One region of the Brachybacterium phenoliresistens genome, then DNA from elsewhere that is predicted to be linked to it. Evidence: riboswitches for the same ligand, from Rfam matches in the RefSeq annotation. Region 1 holds a riboswitch; each other region holds the start of a gene.
The links. Region 1 has a riboswitch for thiamine pyrophosphate ahead of ABD234_RS06430 (ECF transporter S component). Riboswitches for the same ligand answer to the same signal wherever they lie in the genome.

Region 1 (5,574 bases):
CCGCGGCTGGACTGGGCGGCGTTCGTGCGCGGCACGGGCGCCCCCGAGGCGGCCTTCGACGTCGTCTCCGTCGGCCAGCCCGAGTTCCTCGCCGAGGCCGATGCCGTGTTCGCCGAGACCGACCTCGCCGTCCTGCGGACCTGGCTCGCCCTGCACACCATCGCCTCCTACGCCCCCTACCTCTCCTCCGCCTTCGTCGAGGAGGACTTCGACTTCAACGGCCGGGTCCTCTCCGGGGCCGAGGAGCTGCGCGAGCGCTGGAAGCGCGGCGTGGCCCTGGTCGAGAGCATCGCCGGCTTCGACGTGGGCCGGGAGTACGTGGCCCGCCACTTCCCGCCCGCCCACAAGGAGCGGATGGACGAGCTGGTCGCCGCGCTGCTGGAGGCCTACCGCGCCTCCATCGAGCAGCTGGACTGGATGACCCCGGAGACCCGCGGCCGCGCCCTGGAGAAGCTCTCCCGCTTCACCCCGAAGGTCGGCTACCCCGAGCAGTGGCGCAGCTACGACGGCCTGGAGATCGACCCGCAGGACCTGGTCGCCTCCGTGCGGGCCAGCCGCCGCTTCGACGCGGACTACGAGTACGCCAAGGTCGGCGGGCCGATCGACGAGCACGAGTGGCACATGACCCCGCAGACGGTCAACGCCTACTACAACCCCGGCCGCAACGAGATCGTCTTCCCCGCCGCGATCCTGCAGCCGCCCTTCTTCGACGCCGAGGCGGACCCGGCCGTGAACTTCGGCGGGATCGGCGCGGTGATCGGCCACGAGATCGGGCACGGCTTCGACGACCAGGGCTCGAAGTACGACGGCGACGGCAACCTGCGCTCCTGGTGGACCGCGCAGGACCGCGCCGCCTTCGAGGAGCGCACCTCGCGGCTGATCGACCAGTTCTCGGCGCTGTCCCCCCGGGACCTCGAGGAGAGCCACCGCGTCAACGGCGCGCTGACCATCGGCGAGAACATCGGCGACCTCGGCGGCCTGTCCATCGCGGTCAAGGCGTACCTGCAGGTCGCCGGCTCCGACGCGCCGGAGATCGACGGCTTCACCGGCCTCCAGCGGGTGTTCCTGTCCTGGGCCACCGTGTGGCGCGGCAAGAACCGCGAGCAGGAGGCGATCCGTCGCCTGGCCACGGACCCGCACGCCCCCGCGGAGTTCCGCTGCAACACGGCCGCCAGCCACGTCGACGCCTTCCACGAGGCGTTCTCGGTGACCGCGGGCGACGCCCTCTACCTCGAGCCCGCGGACCGCGTGAGGATCTGGTGAGCCGGCCGGATCCGCCCTTCTACGTCGGGGCGACCCGGCCCGGGGCGGTGGGCTGGACGCGCATCGGCATGACCGCGGCGATGGCGCTGGTGCTGCTGGTGCTGGGCCTGACCGTGCGCTCCGCCGTCCCGCCGCTGCTGGTGGTGCTCCTGGCGGCCGTCGCCCTCGGCATGGCCCTGTGGTCCTGGATGCGGCTGTGGACGCGGTTCATCGTCGACGAGCACGGGGTGACCGTCTCCTACGGCGGGTTCTGGCCGCAGCGCCCCTGGGACGTCGCCGCCTTCCGCACCGTGCAGCTGCGGGAGATCCCCGGGGAGACGCTCGGCGTGAGCGTCGGCCCCCTGGGGCGGCCCCGCGGCCGCATCATGACCGGGGCCGCGCACGAGCGGCGCCCCGTCGCCGGCCGCCCCGTCCACCCGCCGGAGGCACCGCAGGAGACCTACCGCATGCAGGTCACCCGCGCCGGCACCATGGTCGAGATCATCGGCCGCGACGGCACGCACTTCCTGCTCTCCCCCACCGATCCCGAGGCCACGGCGCTCGCGGTGGACCAGGCGATCCGGGCACGGCGCTGAGACGGTAGGATCGGTCCGTCATCCACGACAGGGGAGCACCGCACGGTGCTGAGAGTGCGCACGGCGCAGACCCTCGAACCTGATCCGGCTCGCACCGGCGGAGGGAGTCGGGACTTCTCGGCGGCATCACTGCCGCATCCCCTTTCCATCTCGGGAAGGAGATCATGATGACGACCACGACGGGCACCGCCCGCACCCGCTACCGCACCATCGACCTGGTGGTGGTCGCCGGGATCGGCGCCGCCTTCGGCGTCGCGTTCCTGGGCTACGGGGCGCTGTACAGCCTCATCGGCCCTCTCACCGCCGCCTTCAAGCCCGCCGAGGGCCTGCTGGCGGGCATCTGGTTCCTGCCCGCGGTCATCGCCGGCCTCGTCGTGCGCAAGCCCGGCGCCGCGATCGGCGCGGAGCTGATCGCCGCGACGCTCGAGATGATGCTCGGCGGGCAGTGGGGCTGGGGCACGGTGGTCTCGGGGCTGCTGCAGGGCGGCGGCGTCGAGCTCGCCTTCGCCCTGACCGCCTACCGCCGCTCCACGGTGCCCGTCGCCGTGCTCGGCGGCGTGCTCGCCGCGTCCCTGGAGTGGGTGTGGGAGCGCTTCGCCTACTACCCGGAGATGAGCTGGGGCTTCGCGATCATCATGCTCGGCTTCTTCCTCGTCTCGGGGGCGCTGCTGTGCGGAGCGCTCGGCTGGGCGGCGACCCGGGCCCTCGCGGCCACGGGGGCGCTGGATCCCTTCCCGGCCGGTCGCGAGCTGGCGGGCGCCGACCGGGCGTGAGCACCGCGACCGCCGCCGCCGTGCTCGGGGTCGAGGACCTCGGCTGGCGGCCCGCCTCCCGCCGGGAGCCCACCCTCTCGGGCGTGACGCTGCACGTCCCGGCCGGACAGCGGGTGCTGCTGGCCGGGGCCAGCGGCGCCGGGAAGTCGACGCTGCTGCGGGCGCTGGCCGGGCTGCTGGATCCGGAGGCCGGAGAGATCACCGGCGCCCTGAGCACCCCCGACCGTCCCGGCGAGCGGGGCCTGCTGCTCCAGCAGAGCGTGCACGCCCTGGTCGCGGCGACGGTCGCCCGCGATGCGGCCTTCGGACCGGAGAACGCCGCGCGCTCCCGGGCGCAGATCGCCGACACCGTCCGCGGCGCCCTGTCCGCGGCGGCGGTCGACGTCGACGGGGAGGCCTCCCCCTTCGACCTCAGCGGCGGCCAGCAGCAGCGGGTCGCCCTGGCCGGCTCCCTCGCCCTCGCCCCGGACGCCCTGCTCCTGGACGAGCCCCTGAGCATGCTCGACCCGTCGGCGGCCGATGCCGTCCACGCGGCGATCCTCGAGGCCGCCGAAGGGCGCACCCTGGTGGTCGCCGACCACCGCACCGCCCGCTGGCTGCCGCACGTGGACCGGGTGATCCTGCTCGGGCCCGGCGGGAGGATCCTCGCCGACGGCCCGCCCGGCACGGTGGCGCTGCCCGCCGCCGAGCTCCCGCCGCCCCCGCGCCCCGCGCCCGGGGCGGAGGTCGCCGCCCTCGAGGCCGTCGCGATCCGCCGCCGCGGAGGCCGCGAGATCCTGCACCGCGACCTCGACCTGGCGCTGCGCGCCGGGGAGCTCGCCGCGCTCACCGGCCCGAGCGGCAGCGGGAAGACGACGCTGCTGCGGGTCCTGCTGGGGCTGGAGGCGCCCGCCGCGGGGAGGATCCGCCGGCCCGAGCGGGAGCGGACGGCCTTCGTCCCGCAGGAGCCCGAGCACTCCTTCGTCGCCCGGACGGTGCGCGAGGAGGTCACCGCCTCGCCCTGGGCGCAGGACGAGGCCGCGGCGGAGGAGCTGCTGGAGCGCGCCGGGCTCACCCACCTGGCCGCCGCGAACCCCTTCACGCTCTCGGGCGGGGAGCAGCGGCGCCTCGCGATCGTCGCCGCCCTCGCCCAGCGCCCGCGGCTGCTGGTGCTGGACGAGCCGACCGTCGGCCTCGACGACGCCCGGCTGGCCGACGTGGTCGCCCTGCTGGACCGCGCCCGCGAGGACGGCTGCGCGATCATCGCGGCGACCCACGACGAGCGCCTCGCCTCCCGCGCGGACCGCACCCTCGCGCTGCCGGCGCGCCCCGCACCGGACCGGCCCGTCTCCCGGGAGATCACCCCGGTGCCGCACCCCCGCCGCACGGCGGCGCGCGCCTGCAACCCCCTCACGCTGTGCGCCGTCGGCCTGCTCGCGGCCATCGGCTCCTTCGGCGTGTCGACATGGCAGATCGGCGTGCTGGGCCTGCTCCCCGTGCTGCTCCTGGCCCCGCTGGCCGTTCCCGGCTGGCGATCGGCGGTGCTGCGCCTGGCGCCGGTCCTGCTCTCCGCGGCGACCCTGGCATGGACCACCGCCCTGCTCTCCCCGCTCGCCCCGCTGTCCGCCTCGGCCTGGCTGCTGGGCGCGAAGGAGGCCTCCCGGATCACCCTGTTCGTCGCGCCGGGCGTGCTCGCCCTCGCCTCCGTGGACGTGACCGCCCTGGGCGATGCCCTGCGCACCCGGCTGCGCCTGCCCGGCCGGCCGCTCGCCGCCGGGGTCGCCGCCCTGGTCCGGATCGGGCACCTGCGCGGGCAGTGGGAGCGGATCCTCGCCGCGCGGACGCTGCGCGGGCTGGGCTCGGCCCGCTCGCCCCGCGTGCTGGCCTCGGCGACCCTCGCCCTGCTGGTGGACACGCTGCGCGGGGCGGAGCAGCAGGCCCTGGCCATGGACGCCCGCGGATTCGCCGAGGCGGACGCGCGCACCGTCGCGCTGCCCAGCCCGCTGGGGCGGGCCGACGTGATCGGCGCGCTGGTGGGCATCGCGCTGCTGCTGTGGCCCTGGGCGCTGCGGCTGATGATCGGCTGAGGGCCCCGGCGCCTACCCTGGTGCCATGACGCCGACGGACGAGACCCCCGCCCCCGCCCCCGCCCCCGCTGCCCCGGATGATGACGCCGCCGCGCTGGCCGCGAGCATGATGGACGCCGCCCGCCAGGGCCGCGCCGACGTCCTGCGGCCGCTGCTCGCCCAGGGAGCACCGGTCGACATGCAGGACGCCTCCGGCAGCACCATGCTCATGCTGGCCGCGTACCACGGGCACGCCGCGCTGGTCACCGTGCTGCTCGAGCACGGCGCGGATCCCGAGCTGATGAACGACCGCGGGCAGTCCCCGCTGGCGGGCGCAGCGTTCAAGGGCTACGAGGACGTCGTGCGGGCCCTGCTGGCCGGCGGCGCCGATCCCGACGCCGGCGCGCCGAGCGCCCGGGAGACGGCCGCCTACTTCCGGCGCGCAGAGATCACGGCCCTCCTCGACGGGGACGGCGACGGCGCCTGATCCGCGCCCGGCTCAGTGCCGGTACTCCATCGGCACGTGCTCGATGCCGGCCTCGAGGAACATCTCGCCGACGGTCACGTAACCCATGCCGCGGTACCAGTCCTCGAGGTAGGCCTGCGCGTCGATCCGCACCACCTGATCGGGGGCGAGCTCGCGGGTGAGGTCCAGGGCCGCGCGCATGATCCGGCCGCCGAACCCGTCCCGGCGGTTCTGCGCCCGCACCGCGAGCCGGCCGATCCGCATCGACCCGTCCGGCTCGGTGAGCACGCGGATGTGCGCGGCGGGCTCCCCCGCGAGCCCGGCGGCCTCCGCCTCCGGGCCGGGCACCTCGATCCACAGCAGCGTCGTCCCGGCCTCGAGGTCCCGGCCGTCCAGGTCGGGGTCCGTGGCCCCCTGCTCGATCGAGAACACGTCCTGGCGCAGCTTCGCCA
Region 2 (5,574 bases), on a different contig from region 1:
GAGCGCGCGGGCCCGGATGTACCGGATCCTCGCGGGCGAGACCCCGCCCGCGACCGGGTCCTGATCAGGCCGGGACCGCCACGACCGCGGCGACCACGAGGGCGCAGACGGCGACCAGCAGGGCGTCGCCGCGCCCCAGGGGCACCGGCCGCCAGACGGTGCGGGGCCCGTCGGTCAGGCCCCGGGACTCCAGGGCGAAGGCCAGCCGCTCCCCGGAGCGCAGCGAGCCGACCAGCAGCGCGAAGGCGCAGCGGCCCAGCTGGCGCGGGGACAGCCTCTCCCGCCCCGACCGCACGAGATGCGCCCGGGTGATGGTCCGCCAGCGCCCCGGCAGCTGCTCGAGCATGCGGTGCCCGGCCATCAGCGCATAGGCGATGCGAGGGCTCAGCCGCGCATGCTGGACCAGGGAGACCATGAGGGCGCGCGGCTCCGCGGCCCGCGCGAGGATCAGCGAGGCGGTGCCGATGGCCAGGGCCCGCAGGCCCAGCGCCACGCCGATGATCAGCCCCTCCGGGGCGGGGCGCGTGAGCGCGTTGACCACCACGATCCCGGCCGCGAACAGCACGAACGGGATCTGGGCGAGCGCCAGGCGTCCCGGAGGGAAGCGGGCGCCGGCGAGGGCGGCCAGCAGCAGCAGCGCGTACAGGACGCCCAGCCGCGGCACGTCGTGCAGGAACAGGGTGACCACGCTGGTGGCCAGCACCAGCCCCAGCAGCACCGTCGGGTTGCGGCGCGCGAGGTAGGCGGGCCTCATCGCAGCACCCCGTCCTCCAGGCGGAGCACCCGGTCCGCCCAGCGATGCGCCGTCCGAGCGTCGTGGCTGGTCAGGAGGACGGCGGCCCCGTCGTCGGCGGCGTCGCGCAGCAGCCGCATGGTCCGCACGGCGGCCGCACGGTCCAGGCCGTACCCGGGCTCGTCGGCCAGCAGGACCTCCCGGCCGTGCAGCAGCATGGCCCCGATCGAGAGCAGCCGCTTCTGCCCGCCGGAGAGCCGGTAGGGGCTGGCCTCGGCGTGCTCGGCCAGTCCGATCCGCGCGAGCATCGCCTCGACGCGATCGGCCGCGCCGACGGGCAGGCCCTCGGCGAGCTCGGCCCGCACGGTGGCGGCGACGAACTGGTCCTCCGGGTTCTGGAGGACGAGGCCGGGCCGCGGGGAGCGGGAGGCGAGGGACTCCAGGAGCGTGGACTTGCCGGCGCCGTTCGCCCCCATGATCGCGACCATCTCCCCGCCGTGGAGGTCCAGCTCCAGGCCGCGCAGCACCGGCCGGCCGCCGCGGGACACATGGAGGTCGCGCACCGTCATCCGCGCGGGCCCCAGGGGCACCTCCCGGGGGAGCCAGCAGCCCTGCGCGGCCAGGCGCGGGCCGTGCCGGGCGAGCACCGCGGCGGTGGGGCCGTCCTCCAGCACGCGGCCCCGCTCGTCCAGGGCGATGGTGCGCGGCGGGAGGCCGGCCAGGCCGCGCTCCCCCGCCCAGTCGTCGAGCCGGTGCTCCACGAGGATCACGGCGACCTCGGCCGGGAGGCCCTGGACGGCGCGGCGCACCGCCGCGACCCCGGCGGCGTCGAGCATGGCGGTCGGCTCGTCGAGCAGGAGCACCGCGGGGCGAGCCGCGAGGGCGGCGGCGAGGGCCACGCGCTGCAGCTCCCCGCCGGAGAGCTCGGCGGTCTCCCGCTCCTGCAGGTGCGCGGCGCCGACCTGCGCGAGCACCTCCGCGACGCGGGGGCCGATGTCCGCGGGCCGCCACCGGCGGTTCTCCAGCGGCAGGGCGACCTCGTCGGCGACCCGCGAGAGGCACACGCCGGCGACCGGGTCCTGCCCCACGAAGCCGACGCGGTCCGAGGTCGCGGCCACGCCCGCGCGGATCGGGTCGATGCCGTCGATGGACAGGGCGCCCTCGACGCGGCCGTGCACGTGCTGCGGGACGGCGCCGGCCAGCGCCCGCAGCAGGGTGGACTTCCCCGCGCCGCTGGGGCCGAGCACGAGCACGTGCTCGCCGGGGCCGATGCTGCCGCTCCAGGGGCCGACGCCCCCGCCGCCGGGCAGGACGATCTCGAGCTCCTCGGCGCGGATCATCGGCGCACGAGCTCGTCCGCGGCGACGGCGGGGCGCAGGTTCGCCAGCACGCCGGTGCGCTCGAGGGCGCGGACGATGCCCCGCGCCAGCAGGCCGCCCAGCAGGGCGCCGCTGAGCAGCTGGAGGGTCAGGCGCAGCGGGAGGATGTCCTGGCCCAGCCAGCCGAAGCGGACGGCGGACCAGAAGAACACGAGGCCCGCCCCGCACAGGCCGGAGGCGAGGAAGACGGCCGCGCCGTAGCGGCGGTAGCGGGTCAGGGCGAAGGGGATCTCCGAGCCGATGCCCTGGATGAGGCCGGTGATCAGCAGCAGGGGCCCGGCGGGGCTGCCGAGGAAGACGACCTCCACGGCGGCGGCGAGCAGCTCCGCGATCACGCCCACGAAGGGCTTGCGGAGGATCGCGAGGGCGATCGGCGCGACCAGCAGCCAGCAGCCGATGAGCAGGTTGCCGGTGAGGTCGCCGAGCGGGCCCATGAGGATCGACAGCGCCGTCCAGGCCTGCACGAAGACCCAGTACAGGAATCCGAAGACGACGCCGAGCACGACGATGACGACGATGTCGCGCAGGGTGAGGCGCGCGGTGGGGCGATGAGCTGCCATGTCAGGGGTTCTTCCCGGGCGATGGCACGGGCGCGGACGGCGGTCGTCCGGCGAAGCTCCCTGCGCCGGCATGATCCGGATCAGGTTCTACGGTCGGAGTTGGAGAACTCCCTCTCAGCCCAGCTCACTGGACTCCCGTGCTCGGCGCGAGTATAGCCGCGCTCAGCTCTCGTCGACGATCTCGGGCTTCTCGTCGGAATCGACGGGGACGTGGTCGTGCCGGCAGATCGCGGCGTTGCCGGGGGCGTGGTGCATGATCGCGTGGGCGGTCGAGCCGAAGCGGCGGCGGCCCTCGCCGTGGTGGCCGACGACGATGATGCGGGCGCTCTCCGCGGCCGCGAGCAGCCCCCGCGGCACGGTGCGGTCCTCGAGGACCTCGCCGGTGACCTCCACCCCGGAGTCCGCGCCGAGCTCCTCGCGCGCCTGGGCGAGCGCGGTCTCGACGATGGCGCGGGCGGCGTCCTCGCTCACGGCGGCGTGGCCGTCGACCACGCGCTGGACGTGGACGATGCGCAGCGGCGCCCTGCGGATCCGCGCCAGGCGCACCCCGGAGGAGACGGCGCCGAGGCCGGCGTCGGATCCGTCGACGCCCACCAGGACGGGGCCGTCGGGCTCCTCCTCGGAGCGCACCACGAGCACGGGGCAGCCGGAGTGGGTGACCAGGCCCAGGCTGACCGAGCCCAGCAGCATGCCGAAGAAGCCGCCGAGCCCGCGGTGGCCGACCACCAGCAGGCGGGCGGTGCGGGAGGCCTCGCCGAGCACGACCCGGGCGTGGCCGGTCACCAGCGAGGTGCCGACCTCGACGCCGGGCGCGGTCTCGCGGGCGAGGTCCGCGGCGTCGGAGAGCAGCCCGAGGGCCTGGTTGCGCAGCCCGCTGCCGGCGACGCCGTCGACGGGGTCGACGTTCTTGCCCAGCAGCGGCCAGATCCAGGCGTGGACGATCCGCAGCTCCCGCCCGGCGTCCCGCGCCAGACGGGCCGCGTAGCGCACGGCGATCCTCGAGGCCTCGGAGTCGTCATGCCCGACGACGATCTTCCCGGTGAAGTCCATGACCCCAACCTACTCCGCGAGCATGACCTGCGTCACCTCGACCCCTTGACAACCTACAACCCTTCGGTTGTAAGTTGGGGGCGTGCACGAGACCGAGGAGGACCGGGCGGACGCCTGGTTCCACGCCCTGTCGGACCGCACGCGCCGGGACATCCTGCGGCGCGTGCTGGCCGGCGAGTCCTCCGTCTCAGCACTCGCCCGGAAGTACGACATGAGCCTCACGGCCGTGCAGAAGCACGTCGCGGTGCTCGAGAGGGCCGGCCTCATCACCCGGCGTCGGGCGGGCCGGGAGTCCCTGGCCCGCGGCGACGTCGAGGCGGTGCGATCGGTCCAGACGCTGCTCACCGAGCTCGAGGCCGTCTGGCGCGGGCGCATCGCCCGCATCGACCAGCTCCTCGAGAGCTCAGCCCAGGAGGATTGACCCATGCCCGTCACCGACGTGACCCACGACCTCGACGCCCTCACCCTCACCCTGACCGCGCGGTTCGCCGCGCCGATCGACCAGGTCTGGGACGTGTACGCCGACCCGCGCAAGCTCGAGAAGGTCTGGGGTCCCGAGACCTACCCCGCGACCGTCGTCGACCACGAGCTCGCCCCCGGCGGCCGCGTCACCTACTTCATGACCGGCCCCGAGGGCGACAAGCACTACGGCTACTGGGAGGTGGACGCGGTCGACGCCCCGCGGTCCTTCACCTTCCGCGACGGCTTCGCCGACGAGACCTTCGCGAAGAACCCCGAGCTGCCCGAGTCGACCAACGAGTTCGTCTTCTCGGAGGTCGACGGCGGCACCGAGGCGGTCTACACCTCGACCTACGCCTCCCGCGAGGGGCTCGAGCAGGTGCTCGCCATGGGCGTGGTCGAGGGCGCGACCAGCGCGATCAACCAGATCGACGCGCTCCTCGCCGGTGGTGCCACGTCCACAGACTGATCGAGACGACCACGAAGACCAGCGAGGCGACGGCCGTGCTGGTCAGGTTCACCATCACGAGCGGAGCGATCGCCCCGGCCAGCAGCGCGTTCAGCACGAGCGAGAAGAACGTCGACAGCGAGGCGGCCGCTCCCCTCTCGTGGGGGAACAGGTCCAGGATCTCCAGCTGGATCGGGGAGAACATGAGCGCCACCGTGAAGGCGATGAGCATCGGCCCGATCACCGCGACCAGCAGCCCCGCCCCGAGCTCGCCGTCGTAGGCGGGGGCGATCAGGGTCAGGACCACGTTGACCAGACAGGTGACCACGGTGGCCGCGAGGGCGAGGGTGATCAGCCGGGTCCGGGGGACGATCTCCGCGACCCGGCCGGTCACCCAGGCGCCGGCCATCATGCCGATGATCAGCGGCACGAACAGCACCCAGAAGTCCTGCTCGCCCAGCCCCAGCAGGCCGGTGACGAAGATCGAGGCGCCGGCGATGTACAGGAACTGCGCCGCGAAGGCGAAGGCCGAGGCGATCGCCAGGCGCAGCATCGTGCCCGAGCTGCCCACCCGCAGCAGCGAGGCGAGGATCGCCCGCACCTTCAGCGGCGTCCTCTCCCCCGGCGGCAGGGTCTCCGGCAGCAGCGCCGTGAGGACGATGACCGCGATCGCGTACAGCGCGATCGCCCAGAACACGAGGCGCCAGCTGCCCAGCAGCAGCACCCAGCCGCCGAGGATCGGCGCGAGCGCCGGGGCGACGGAGAAGATCATCATGATGCTCGCCATGAGGCGCTGCGCCTGCGGCCCGGAGAACAGGTCCCGGACCACGACGCGGCTGACGATGGTCGCCGCGCCCGCGCTCGCGCCCTGCACCAGGCGCAGCGCGATGAGCACCTCGAGGCTGGGGGCGAAGGCGGAGGCGATCATCGCCAGGGTGTAGATCG
Region 3 (5,574 bases), on a different contig from region 1:
GACGGGCGGTACGTGTCCGTGGCGAGGGGGAGGTACGCGCCGGTGGACGGGTCCGTCAGCACCCGATGCCACACGTCGCAGCCGCCGGCGAGCTCGCGGGCCATGTCCGCCGGGATCGGCGTGATGCCGTCGAGGAGCCCGGGGGCGTCGCTCACGCCGAGCAGTGTCATCGCCGGGACCGTGATGTTCATGCGGAAGCGCGGCCGCGGCACCTCGACGCCCTCGGTGTCGAAGCTCGCGGTGCGCAGCAGCTGATAGCCGATCAGGGTCAGCGGCAGCGGCCGACCGCGGCCCGCGGCGGAACCGTCCGGGTCCAGGGGGACGTCTGTCCCCGCGGCCAGCGCCCGCCGCTGGACGTCCTGGACCGCGCGGGCGGCGGCGTCGAGGCGCCGGCCGAGGTCGAGGATCTCCGGGGCGGGGCCGAAGACCTGCAGGCAGGCGGTGCCGTCCTCCGCCGGGGGGAGGACCTCGATGCCGCGCCGGGGCTCGCGCGGCCCCTCGGCCCGGTCCATCCGGTCGGTCATCCAGGCCACCAGCTGGCGCAGCCGGCGCTCGAAGGTGTCCGCGGTGAGCCCCTCGCCCCAGTCCTCGACGAGCTGGTCGATGATCCGGCGGTGCGCATCGCGCAGCGCGCGGGTGCTGCGGAGGAGGCGGGTGAACCGGTCCACGGGCATGCGCCCGGCGGCGAGCCGCTCGAGGCTGCGGGGGAGGGAGCGCACGGCCATGCGGGCGTCGAGGATGCGCCGCAGCGCGACCTGGCGCGTGACCTGGAGGGCGAGCGCGGCGCGGTCGGCGTTCAGCTCGAGCTCCAGGCGCGCATCGTCGCCCTCGCCCGGGTCGACGGCGAGGGCGGCGAGGACCCGCGTGCGCTGCGCGTGCAGCTGCGAGGCGCGAGCCTCCGCATCCCAGAGATCCTGGAGCAGGGAGCCGAGCTCGACGTCCCCGCTCTCCTCGGCGCGCGCGGGGAGGTCGGTGCGGGTGACGCGCCGTCGCGGCGCGGCGACCCGGAAGCGGCGGGGGACATGCTGCTCGATGGCGCGGCGGATCTCCTCGTCCGACGGCATTCCGTGGCTCATCGTCCCCTCCTCCCCGGCTCATCGCGCGAGCGGGATGATCGTGCGCCCCTGCACCTCGCATCGAACACCTGTTCGATAGAACGACTCTACTCCGCGAAGAGACGTTCTCCCCTCATCCTCCGCGGCGTGTCGCGGCCGCGCCACAGGCACCCCGACGATGGGGACGAACGTGCCCTGGGGAGGAGGAGCGGAGCGCTCCCCGCTGCCCGCGCCGCGAGGTCCCTATCCCGGGGAGAGATGGCCGCGCAGAGTCGTCGCCGCGTACTCCCGCCGGAACCGGCCCCGCTCCCGGAGGATGGGGATGACCTGGTCGATCACGTCCTCAAGGCTCTCCGGCAGGGTCGGGGGCATGAGGTTGAAGCCATCGGCCGCGCCCGCGTCGACCCACGCGATGATCTGGTCGGCGACCTGCTCCGCGGTGCCGATCATCGTCGCGTGCCCGCCGCCGGCGGCGAGCAGCCCCAGCAGCTCCCGGACCGTCGGCCGGGCCGGGGCGGACTCGAGGATCCGCAGCACCGTGGCATACCGGCCCTGCGGACCGGTGAACTCCTCCAGCGGCGGCAGCTCCGGCACGGGGGCATCCAGCTCCCAGGCGCTCGCGTCCTGGCCGATGAAGAAGGACAGCTGGGCGAGGGACTCCCGCGCCGGCAGCAGCGCATCCAGCGCCGCCTTCTTCTCCCGCGCCTCCTGCTCGGTGCGGCCGATGTAGGTGACCAGCCCCGGCATGACGACGATCGAATCCGGGTCCCGGCCCTGCGCCCGGGCCCGCGCGCGGATGTCGGCGCGGTACTCCGTCGCCATGGGGATGTCCCAGGCCACGGCATAGATCCCCTCGGCATGGCGGGCGGCGAGATCGCGCCCGGGCTCCGAGCTGCCGGCCTGGAACAGCACCGGCCGGCCCTGCGGCGGGGAGGGGATGCTCAGCGGCCCGGCGACCCGGAAGCTCTCGCCCCGATGGTCGATGGGTCGGATCCGCTCGACGTCCGCGTAGACCGTGGCGCCGCCGTCGGGCAGGATCGCCTCGGCCGGGAACGAGTCCCACAGGGCGGTGATCGCCTCGATGAACTCATCGGCCCGCGCGTAGCGCTCGGCATGCGGCGGCAGCGCGTCCATGCCGTGGTTGCGGGCCTCCTCGTCGGTCATCGAGGTGACGACGTTGATCCCGGCGCGGCCGCCGCTGATGTGGTCCAGGCTCGCGAGCATGCGCGCCGCGTGGAACGGCTGCCAGAAGGTGCTCGAGATCGTCGTGACCAGGCCCAGGTGCGTGGTCGCCCGGGCCATCGCGGTGAGCGCGGTGATCGGCTCGAAGAACCAGCGCGGCCCGCCGGCGATCCCGGGGACGCCCGCGGACTGCCCGTCCGCGAGGAACAGCGCGTCCAGCGTCCCGCGCTCGGCGAGGCGCGCCAGCTCCTCCCATCGGCCGATGTCGCCCAGCCGCGCCACATCGGAGCCGGGCCGCCGCCAGGCCGCCGAGTGGTGGCCGCAGGCGTGGGCGAACAGGTTCAGGTGGATGGGGCGCGGTGCGGCCGTCATCAGTCCTTCACCAGCCCGCCGTCGACGACGAGGTTCTGGCCGGTGATCGCCCGGGAGAGCGGCGAGGCCAGCAGCAGCACGGCGTCGGCGAACTCCTCGGGGGTGGTCACCGACCCCAGCGGGGTGCTCGCCGCGATCGCGTCGAACACCGCCTCGGGCGTCGCGGCGCTCGCGTCGGTGGTGCGCAGCAGGCCGCCGCTGAGCATGTTCACCCGCACCCCGCGCGGGCCCAGATCTGCGGCGAAGGTCCTGGTCAGGGACAGCAGGGCCGCCTTCGCCGCGGTGTAGTCGTGGTAGGGGACCACGGGGTTCTGGAACAGGTTCGTGCCGATGGTGACGACCCGCCCGGAACCGGCGCGGTCGAAGTGGGGCAGGGCGGCCTGGACCAGGTTGACGGTGCCCTGGACGGATCCGGCGAACTGGGCGGCGAAGGCCTCGTAGCCGATCTCCGCGGCCTTCGGGCGGGCATCGCCGTCGAAGGCGAAGTCGGTCAGGGCGTTGGAGACGACGGTGCTCACCGGCGCTCCGAAGTGGTCCTCGGCCTCGGCGAACAGGGCGTCCAGCGCCGCGCGGTCGCGGACGTCGGCCCGCACGGCGAGGGCCCGCCCCTCGTGCGCGGCGGCGATCTCGCGGGCGGCGTCGGCGCTGCGCAGATGGTCGATCACCACCCGGGCTCCCTCGCGCAGGAACGCCTCGGTGATCGCACGGCCCAGGCCCCGGGCGCCGCCGGTGACCACGACGACCTGCTCGGAGAGCGCAGGGGCGGAGGAGGGCGCGGGAGGTGCCGCGGAGCCGCGGGGAGCCGCATCGGGCTGGGCCGTCGGATCGGGCTGCGCGGCGGGATCGGGCTGGGCTGCGGGGACGGGATCGGTCATCGTCTGCCTCTCGATTCGGCGAGAGGCACCCCCGAGCGTGACCTGCACGGATGCACCGGTCACCCGGGGCATCCGGCGCACGGCCGCTGCGACAATCCCTCCGCCAGCGTGAACTGGATCAGGTTCGACGGGTGTGTTCTCAGCCGCGCGTGGCGGCACCCCGTGTCACGCCCGGCACACTACCCGATGCCCCGTGCCCGCCGGCGCGACCGCCCCTCGCGCTGAGACCCCGCGGGATCGGCCGGCCAGGGTGCAGGCCGCGGTCCCGGGACGCCCCGTGGCGAGCCTCGGACGAATCGACCTGCGCGTTCGCATGACATCGGCCGATGTCGGAGAGATACTTGATACCCGGCGCAGGTGGCCGCCCCGGCCGCCGGAGGCGCCGGCTCGCCGAAGGAGATGGGCAGATGGAGATCCTCCTGTGGACCCTGGCCGGACTTCTCGCGGTGGTCTTCGCGACCTCGGGGACCACCAAGCTGGTCAGCTCCCGTGAACGACTGATCGAACGGACGCCGTGGGTCGAGCAGTTCCCGCATCCCTCCGTGCGCGGCATCGGAGCGCTCGAGGTGCTCGGGGCGATCGGCCTGATCCTCCCGGCAGCGCTCGGCATCGCCCCCTGGCTGACGGCCTTCGCCGCCGCGGGGCTGGGCATCACCATGGTGTTCGCCGCGCTGCTGCACCTGCGACGCGAGGAGGACGACCTCCCGGCGGCGATGCCCGCGATCGTGCTGGGCATCCTCTCGGTGTTCGTGGCGTGGATGCGGTTCGGGCCGTACGCGTTCTGAGCCCCGGGCCCTCCCGCGCAGAGTGCCGCGCCGCGCCGTCGGGTACGGTGCCACGGTCCCGTCCCTGCGCCGATCCCGGCGTCTCCTGAAAGGCCTGGCGTGGCCGAGAGCAAGTCCCCGACCGTCTACGACGTCGCGCGCGAGGCCGACGTCTCGATCGCCACGGTCTCCCGCGTGCTGCGCAGCCCCGAGAAGGTGAGCGTCTCGACGCGAGAGCGCGTGCTCCAGGCCGTGCGGCGGCTCGGGTACGTGCCCAACGCGAGCGCCCGCGGGCTGGCCGATCGGCGCACCGGCGTGCTCGGCCTGCTGATCCCGGGCCACGACATCCCGGCGACGAGCCGGCGCCTCCCCGCGGAGGACGGAGCGCCCGCCGTCGTGGAGTTCCTCGACGACCGCGACGGACGCCAGGCCGATCCGTACCGCAACCGCTACTTCGAGCAGCTCGTGCGCGGGGCGGAGGCGGCGGCATGGCGCGCCGGCTACGCCCTGCTCGTCGCGGCCGGGACCAGCGTGAGCCGGGACGTGGTGATGCACGACCTCGCCGGACGGGTGGACGCCCTCGCGGTCGTCGCACGCACCGTCCCCGACGAGCTGCTCCGGGGAAGCATCGGCCGCACCCCGATGGTGACGGTCGCCGGGGAGGGCGGGACGGGAGCCGATGCGGTGCGGGTCGACAACCGCGGCGGGATGTCCGCCCTGGTGCGCCACGTCCTCGCGGTGAAGCCCCCGGGGCCCGTGCTCTATCTCGCCGGCCCGCCGGACTCGCCCGATGCCGCGGGCCGCGCCCGGGGATTCCACGACGCGATCGCCGGCCAGGACGTCCCCTGGCGCACGGCGATGGCCGACTTCACCTGGCAGGGCGGGCACGACGCGGTCACGGCGCAGCTCGAGGAGGAGATCCCCGCGGCGGTGATCGGCGCGAACGACCAGAGCGCCCTGGGGGCGCTCGCGGCGCTGCGCGAGGGCGGGGTCGACGTGCCGGGGACCTGCGTGGTCACCGGCTTCGACGGCATCGACGAGTCCCGCTACAGCACCCCGACCCTCACCACGGTGCGCCAGCCGATGATCGACCTGGGGATCTGCGCGGTCGAGCTGCTGCTGCGCCGCCTCGCGGACCCGGACGCCGCCCCGCGCGACCTGCAGCTGCCGGTGGACGTCCTCCTGCGCGCGAGCTGCGGCCCCCTCGGCTGACCCCGCCCGTCAGGGCGGGCCGACGTGGGCTGGCGCGGGTCGCCGCCGATCCCCCGGCAGCATCGGCACCGCCACCGCCACCGCCACCGGCAACAGGCGCCGGCTCGGGGCAGG
Region 4 (5,574 bases), 200 kb from region 1:
CGATGCCCACCTCGCCGAGGGCGATCACCACCGCGCGCAGCACCTCCTCGTCGATGAGGGAGAACGCCTCGGCGAGATGGTCGGGGTCGCGGCCGTCGGCCGGCACGAACACCCGCACGATCAGCGCGGGGTCGATGGCCCGCCCCTGCTTGGAGCTGAAGCCGATGCCCCGGCCGGTGAGGATGACCTCCTGGCCGTCGTCGTCCCGGGCGAGGACGACGTTGTTGTTCAGCACGCGCAGCGCCTTCATCCTCGCTCCCCTCCCTCGCCGTGCGGGCCGGTGCCCGTGCCCCATTGTGTCCCGAACCGGGCCCCGATCGTGCCCGATGCGGGCGCGCGCCCCCGCCCCGGGTGCGGGGCGGGGGCGCGCACTGCGTCGCCGGAGATCACCGGCGCACGGTCACCACGGTCTCGCCGGCGGCGACGTCCGCACCCGTGCGCGGGGCGACCTCGGCGAGCTGGGCGGTGTTCGTGATGGTCATGAGCGTGACCGTCGGGTGCTCGGCGGCCCGGACGGCCTCGAGGTCGACCACGACCAGCAGATCGCCGGCGGAGACCTTCTGGCAGGACTCGACCTGGACGTCGAATCCCTCGCCCTTCATCTGCACCGTGTCGATGCCGATGTGGATGAGGACCTCGATGCCGTCGGCGGTGCGCAGCCCGAAGGCATGGCCGGTGCCGGCGACGGTGATCAGCTCGCCGTCGACCGGGGAGAGGATCCGGCCGTCGACCGGCTCGATGCCGACGCCCTCGCCGAGGGCGCGGGAGGCGAACACCGGGTCCGGCACCTCGTCCAGGCCCACCACGCGGCCGCCGACGGGGGCGGCGATCTGCACCGCCGGGCCGGCGGGGACCGTCGAGGCCGTGCCGGAGGCGGCGTCCGCGGCGGAGGCATCGGCCGCGCCGGCGGAGCCGGAGGCATCGGCCGCGGGACCGGCCGGAGCCGTGGCACCGGCGGCCGCAGCCACGGAGCCGGCGGCCGCGGCGGAGGCGGCGCCCCCGACCCCGGCGCCGACCAGCTCGCGCTCCCGCGCGGCGGGCTCGGCGACGACGGCGGAGCTCTGGGCGGCGGCCTCGGCCGCATCGCGCTCGGCGTTGGCCTCGGCGCGCTGGGCGGGGGTCATGTAGTCCGAGAAGTACACGAGCACGAGGGCGGTGACGAATGCGGCGGCGATCGCGATGACGTACACGCCCATCGGGTCGAACACGGGGATCGTCAGCAGCGAGGTGAAGGCGAAGGCGGAGGTGTCCACGCCGCCCAGGATGCCCACGATCAGACCGCCCACGAGGCAGCCGACGAGCATGCGCGGGTAGATCCGCTTGAAGCGCAGGTGGATGCCGTACAGCGAGGGCTCGGAGATGCCGCCGAACAGGCCCGCCGCGAGGGCGCCGGTCGCGGTCTGGCGCATGATCGGCTCGCGGTGGCGGATCGACAGCAGCAGCACGCCGGCGGTGGCGCCGAAGCAGGCGAAGTTCCAGGCGCCCATCGGGCCCTGGATGAAGTCGTAGCCCAGGGCGTTGATGTTCTGCAGCATGAGCGCGTTCAGCGGCCAGTGCAGGCCCAGCGGGACCAGGAACGGGTACAGCAGCGGGATGAAGATCGCGAAGACGATGGGGGCGTTGCCGTTCAGCCAGGCCAGGCCCGCGCCGATGCCGTTGCCGGCCCAGATGCCCAGCGGGCCGATGAGGAAGGCGGTCACCGGGATCATGATGAGCATCGAGAAGAACGGCACGAACACGAGCTGCACGTTCTCGGGGAAGACGCGCTGCAGGCCCTTGTAGACCAGGGCGAGCAGGGCCACCATCAGCAGCGGCACGAACACCTGGCCGCCGTAGTCGTTCAGCTGCATCGGCAGGCCGAACACGTCGGCCACGCAGTTCTGGGTGCCCAGGGTCGCGTTGGTGGTGCAGGTGATCCCCGGGGTGCCGCCCTCGGGGTTCAGCAGGCCGGTGAAGTTCGGGGTCATCACCGCGGCCATCACGGCCGAGCCCACCCACGGATCGATCTGCAGCTTCCTGGCCGCGTTGTAGGCCACCATGATCGGCAGGAAGTAGAGCACCGAGCGCCACATCGCATCGACGAAGACCCAGGTGGCGGACTTGTCCGCGGCGCGGAAGTCGACCACGCCGAGGGCGTCGAGCACCGAGGCGATCGCGATGATCAGCGAGGCGCCCAGCAGCACGCCCATCAGCGGGCGGAACGAGTCGGAGAGGTACTCGAAGAAGTTGTCGAGCCAGGCGAACTTCCCGCGGCTCTTCGCCCGGATCGCGGCCTTTACCTCGGCGTCGCTCTTCGCGGCGGGCCTGCCGCCGCCGGTCATCGACGGGAGGTTCATGATCCGGGAGTAGACGTTGGCGACGGCGCCGCCGATGACGACCTGGAACCGGTCGCCGGACTGCGGCACCGTGCCCATGACGCCGTCGAGGGCGTCGAGCGCGGCCTGGTCGACCTTGTCGCCGTCATGGAGCTGGAAGCGCAGGCGCGTCGCGCAGTGCGTGAGGCTCTCGACGTTCTCGGGACCGCCGACGCCGCGGAGGATGTCCTCCGCGAGGGCATCGGGCCCCGGTGCAGGTGTGTTCATGATGCGTCCTCGCATTCTCATCGGCTCGCGCCGTCCTGGCAGGTGCGCCGCCACGTCCACCGGACCCCTGCTGCGCCACGGCGGCGATCCCGGCTTCGGGACCCGCACGCCGCCCGCCGCCGGGCCGCGCCGCCGCCCGATTCCGGGCAACGAAAAAGGCCCGGGGCGCACCCACAGGGCGTTCCCCAGGCCTTGCCTCCCCTCAGGCGGAGCGCTGCCCTGTCATCGCACGGTGGCGATCGGGCGGCGTCCTCGGGGAGTGACAATCCTGTGATCGTGGTCGATCGGCGCACAGCATAGCACCTCCCCGGCCGAGGGGAAGCCGGCCTGCTGCCGGACGGCGCCGCCCCGGCCGGGGCGCCGATGCTAGGTTCGAGGCCGACACGGGGTGCCCGCCGCGTCCGGAGCGCGGGCTGAGATGAGACCCGTCGCACCTGATCGAGCTCGCACTCGCGGAGGGATGTCACCCATGAGCCCTGTCCTGCACGAGCCGACCGGCCGCCCCGGCCCGACGGACGCGCCCCGGATCCCGAACGTCCTCACGATCGCCGGGACGGATCCCAGCGGCGGGGCGGGGATCCAGGCGGACCTGAAGACCTTCTCCGCCCTCGGCGCCTACGGGATGAGCGCGGTCACCGCCGTGGTCGCGCAGAACACCCGAGGAGTCCAGGACGTGCTGGTCCTCGAGCCCGAGTTCGTCGCCGCCCAGATCCGCTCCGTGATCGACGACGTGCGCGTCGATGCGATCAAGCTGGGCATGCTCGCCACCGCCCCGATCGCCGCCGCGGTGGCCGATGTCCTGGCGGAGATCCCCGAGGTGCCGCTGGTGATCGACCCGGTGATGGTGGCCAAGAGCGGCGACCGCCTGATCAGCGACGAGACCGTCGCCGTGGTCCGGGACCGACTGGTCCCCCGCGCCGCGCTCATCACCCCGAACCTGCCCGAGGCCGCCGTGCTGCTGGGCGCCGCCCCCGACCTGGGGGCCTGGGCGGTGGCGGACGGCGCGGATGCCGATCGCGCACCCGTCCGGGCCGGGACGGGCACCCCGGCGACCGGGCCGGCAGAGGCCGAGGCGGCCGATGGGAGCGCCGGGGGCACCGGGGGCACGGCGCGGGAGGCGGATTCCCTCGCGCGGATGCGGGAGCAGGTGCCGGACCTGCTGGCCCTCGGGTCGGCGTGGGTGCTGCTCAAGGGCGGCCATCTGGTCGGGGAGACCAGCGTGGACCTGCTGGCTGGGGCCGCGGCCGCGGACGATGCCGTGCTCGAGCTGCCGGCCCGGCGCATCGCGACCCGCAACACCCACGGCACCGGGTGCACGCTCTCCGCCGCCGTCGCGGCGCTGCTGCCGCGTCACGGGATGGTCGAGGCGGTGCGGCAGGCCAAGGACTATCTCACCGGCGCGCTCGCGCACGCGGACGAGCTCGCCGTGGGCGGCGGCCACGGCCCCGTCCACCACTTCCACGCCCTGTGGGACAGGCCCGCTCCGCGCCCTTGAGACCCGAGCGAGCTCCCGGGCATCCGAACGGGAACCCTGCGATCCGAGCGGGCGCCCGGGGATCCGAGCGGGCGCCCTGCGATCCGAGCGGGCATCCCACGAGCTGAGCGAGCACGAACGGCGGCCTGAGAGCCTCGAGCCAGGCAATCGCCTGGCTCGCGGCCCTGAGACAGCCATCCGTGCACGCCCTTCGGAGTCCGGCCGCTCGGTCCGGCCGCTCCCGCGGGTCAGGCGATGCCGTCGGCGGCGCGGGCGATGGCGTGGAAGCGGGCGACGTCCAGGGTCTCGCCGCGGGCCCCGGGGTCGACTCCGGCGGCGCGCAGGATCTCCTCGGCGCGCGCGGAGGAGCCCGCCCAGCCGCCGAGGGCCGCGCGGAGTGTCTTGCGCCGCTGGGCGAAGGCCGCATCGACCACGGCGAACACCCGCTCCCGCTCCTCCTCGGTGCCCATCGGCTGCTCGTGGCGGGTCAGCCGCAGCAGGGAGGAGTCGACGTTGGGCACCGGCCAGAACACCTGCCGGGAGATCTGCCCGGCCCGCTCGGTGCGGCCGTACCAGGCGGCCTTGACGCTGGGGGCGCCGTAGATCCGCGAGCCGGGGGACGCGGCGAGGCGGTCCACCACCTCGGACTGGACCATGACGATCGCCTCGCGCAGCTGCGGGAAGCGCTGGAGGAGCGTCAGCAGGATCGGCGTGGCCACGTTGTAGGGCAGGTTCGCCACGAGGATCCGGGGCTCGCCCGCCTCCGGCAGCTCGGGCAGCTCGGTGACGGCGAGGGCGTCGGCGTGCACGAGCCGGTAGCGGTCGGGGGCGATGCCGCGGGCCCGGAGGGTCAGCGGCAGCAGCTGCGCGAGGCCCCGGTCCAGCTCGATGGCGGCGACATCGGCCCCGGCCTCGAGCAGCCCCAGGGTGAGCGAGCCCAGGCCCGGGCCGACCTCGAGCACGGCGCTGCCGGGCCTCACGTCGGCGCGCTCGACGATGGTCCGCACCGTGTTGGGGTCGATGACGAAGTTCTGCCCGCGCTGCTTGGACGGACGGATCCCGGCGGCCTCTGCGAGCTCGCGGATGTCGCGGGCGCTGAGCAGCAGGGAGGGCTCGGCGCCCTCGCGGGGCTGATCGGCGCTCATGCGGCGGGCCAGTCGTAGACGCCGCGGGTGGTCTCGCGGATCCGGCGGCACGCCTGCTCCAGGTCCGTGCCGGTGACCTCCGCGATCGTCGCCATGGTCAGCGGGATCAGATAGGAGGAGTTGGGGCGGCCCCGGTAGGGCACCGGGGTGAGGAACGGGGCGTCGGTCTCGACCATCACGCGGTCCAGCCCCACCTCGGCCAGCGCCTCGCGCAGGCCCTGGGCGTTCTTGAAGGTCACCGTCCCGGCGAAGGAGAGGTAGAAGCCGCGGTCGACGCAGGCGCGCGCGAACTCCGCATCGCCGCTGAAGCAGTGCAGGACGGTGCGCTCGGGGGCGCCGTCCGCGTCGAGGATCTCCAGGACGTCGGCGTGGG

Region 2: another riboswitch for thiamine pyrophosphate. It lies ahead of ABD234_RS13295 (ECF transporter S component); the one in region 1 lies ahead of ABD234_RS06430 (ECF transporter S component).
Region 3: another riboswitch for thiamine pyrophosphate. It lies ahead of ABD234_RS10390 (3-oxoacyl-ACP reductase); the one in region 1 lies ahead of ABD234_RS06430 (ECF transporter S component).
Region 4: another riboswitch for thiamine pyrophosphate. It lies ahead of ABD234_RS07375 (hydroxymethylpyrimidine/phosphomethylpyrimidine kinase); the one in region 1 lies ahead of ABD234_RS06430 (ECF transporter S component).

Annotation. Positions count from the first base shown of each region.
Region 1 is NZ_BAAAOW010000002.1:442,432-448,005, reverse strand. Features, by position in the region: gene ABD234_RS06440 (M13 family metallopeptidase) at 1-1,263, shown strand, start outside; gene ABD234_RS06435 (hypothetical protein) at 1,260-1,838, shown strand; TPP riboswitch at 1,858-1,961, shown strand; gene ABD234_RS06430 (ECF transporter S component) at 2,006-2,611, shown strand; gene ABD234_RS06425 (ATP-binding cassette domain-containing protein) at 2,608-4,677, shown strand; gene ABD234_RS06420 (ankyrin repeat domain-containing protein) at 4,703-5,143, shown strand; gene ABD234_RS06415 (GNAT family N-acetyltransferase) at 5,156-5,574, opposite strand, start outside.
Region 2 is NZ_BAAAOW010000006.1:80,413-85,986, forward strand. Features, by position in the region: gene ABD234_RS13280 (PadR family transcriptional regulator) at 1-64, shown strand, start outside; gene ABD234_RS13285 (energy-coupling factor transporter transmembrane component T family protein) at 65-754, opposite strand; gene ABD234_RS13290 (ABC transporter ATP-binding protein) at 751-2,073, opposite strand; gene ABD234_RS13295 (ECF transporter S component) at 2,070-2,672, opposite strand; TPP riboswitch at 2,713-2,821, opposite strand; gene ABD234_RS13300 (universal stress protein) at 2,835-3,722, opposite strand; gene ABD234_RS13305 (ArsR/SmtB family transcription factor) at 3,805-4,143, shown strand; gene ABD234_RS13310 (SRPBCC family protein) at 4,147-4,650, shown strand; gene ABD234_RS13315 (multidrug effflux MFS transporter) at 4,601-5,574, opposite strand, start outside.
Region 3 is NZ_BAAAOW010000004.1:14,379-19,952, reverse strand. Features, by position in the region: gene ABD234_RS10400 (HNH endonuclease signature motif containing protein) at 1-1,076, opposite strand, end outside; gene ABD234_RS10395 (LLM class flavin-dependent oxidoreductase) at 1,299-2,609, opposite strand; gene ABD234_RS10390 (3-oxoacyl-ACP reductase) at 2,609-3,484, opposite strand; TPP riboswitch at 3,562-3,657, opposite strand; gene ABD234_RS10385 (DoxX family protein) at 3,892-4,269, shown strand; gene ABD234_RS10380 (LacI family DNA-binding transcriptional regulator) at 4,369-5,460, shown strand.
Region 4 is NZ_BAAAOW010000002.1:639,281-644,854, reverse strand. Features, by position in the region: gene ABD234_RS07385 (PRD domain-containing protein) at 1-250, opposite strand, end outside; gene ABD234_RS07380 (glucose PTS transporter subunit IIA) at 387-2,582, opposite strand; TPP riboswitch at 2,957-3,060, shown strand; gene ABD234_RS07375 (hydroxymethylpyrimidine/phosphomethylpyrimidine kinase) at 3,052-4,077, shown strand; gene rsmA (16S rRNA (adenine(1518)-N(6)/adenine(1519)-N(6))-dimethyltransferase RsmA) at 4,305-5,201, opposite strand; gene ABD234_RS07365 (TatD family hydrolase) at 5,198-5,574, opposite strand, start outside.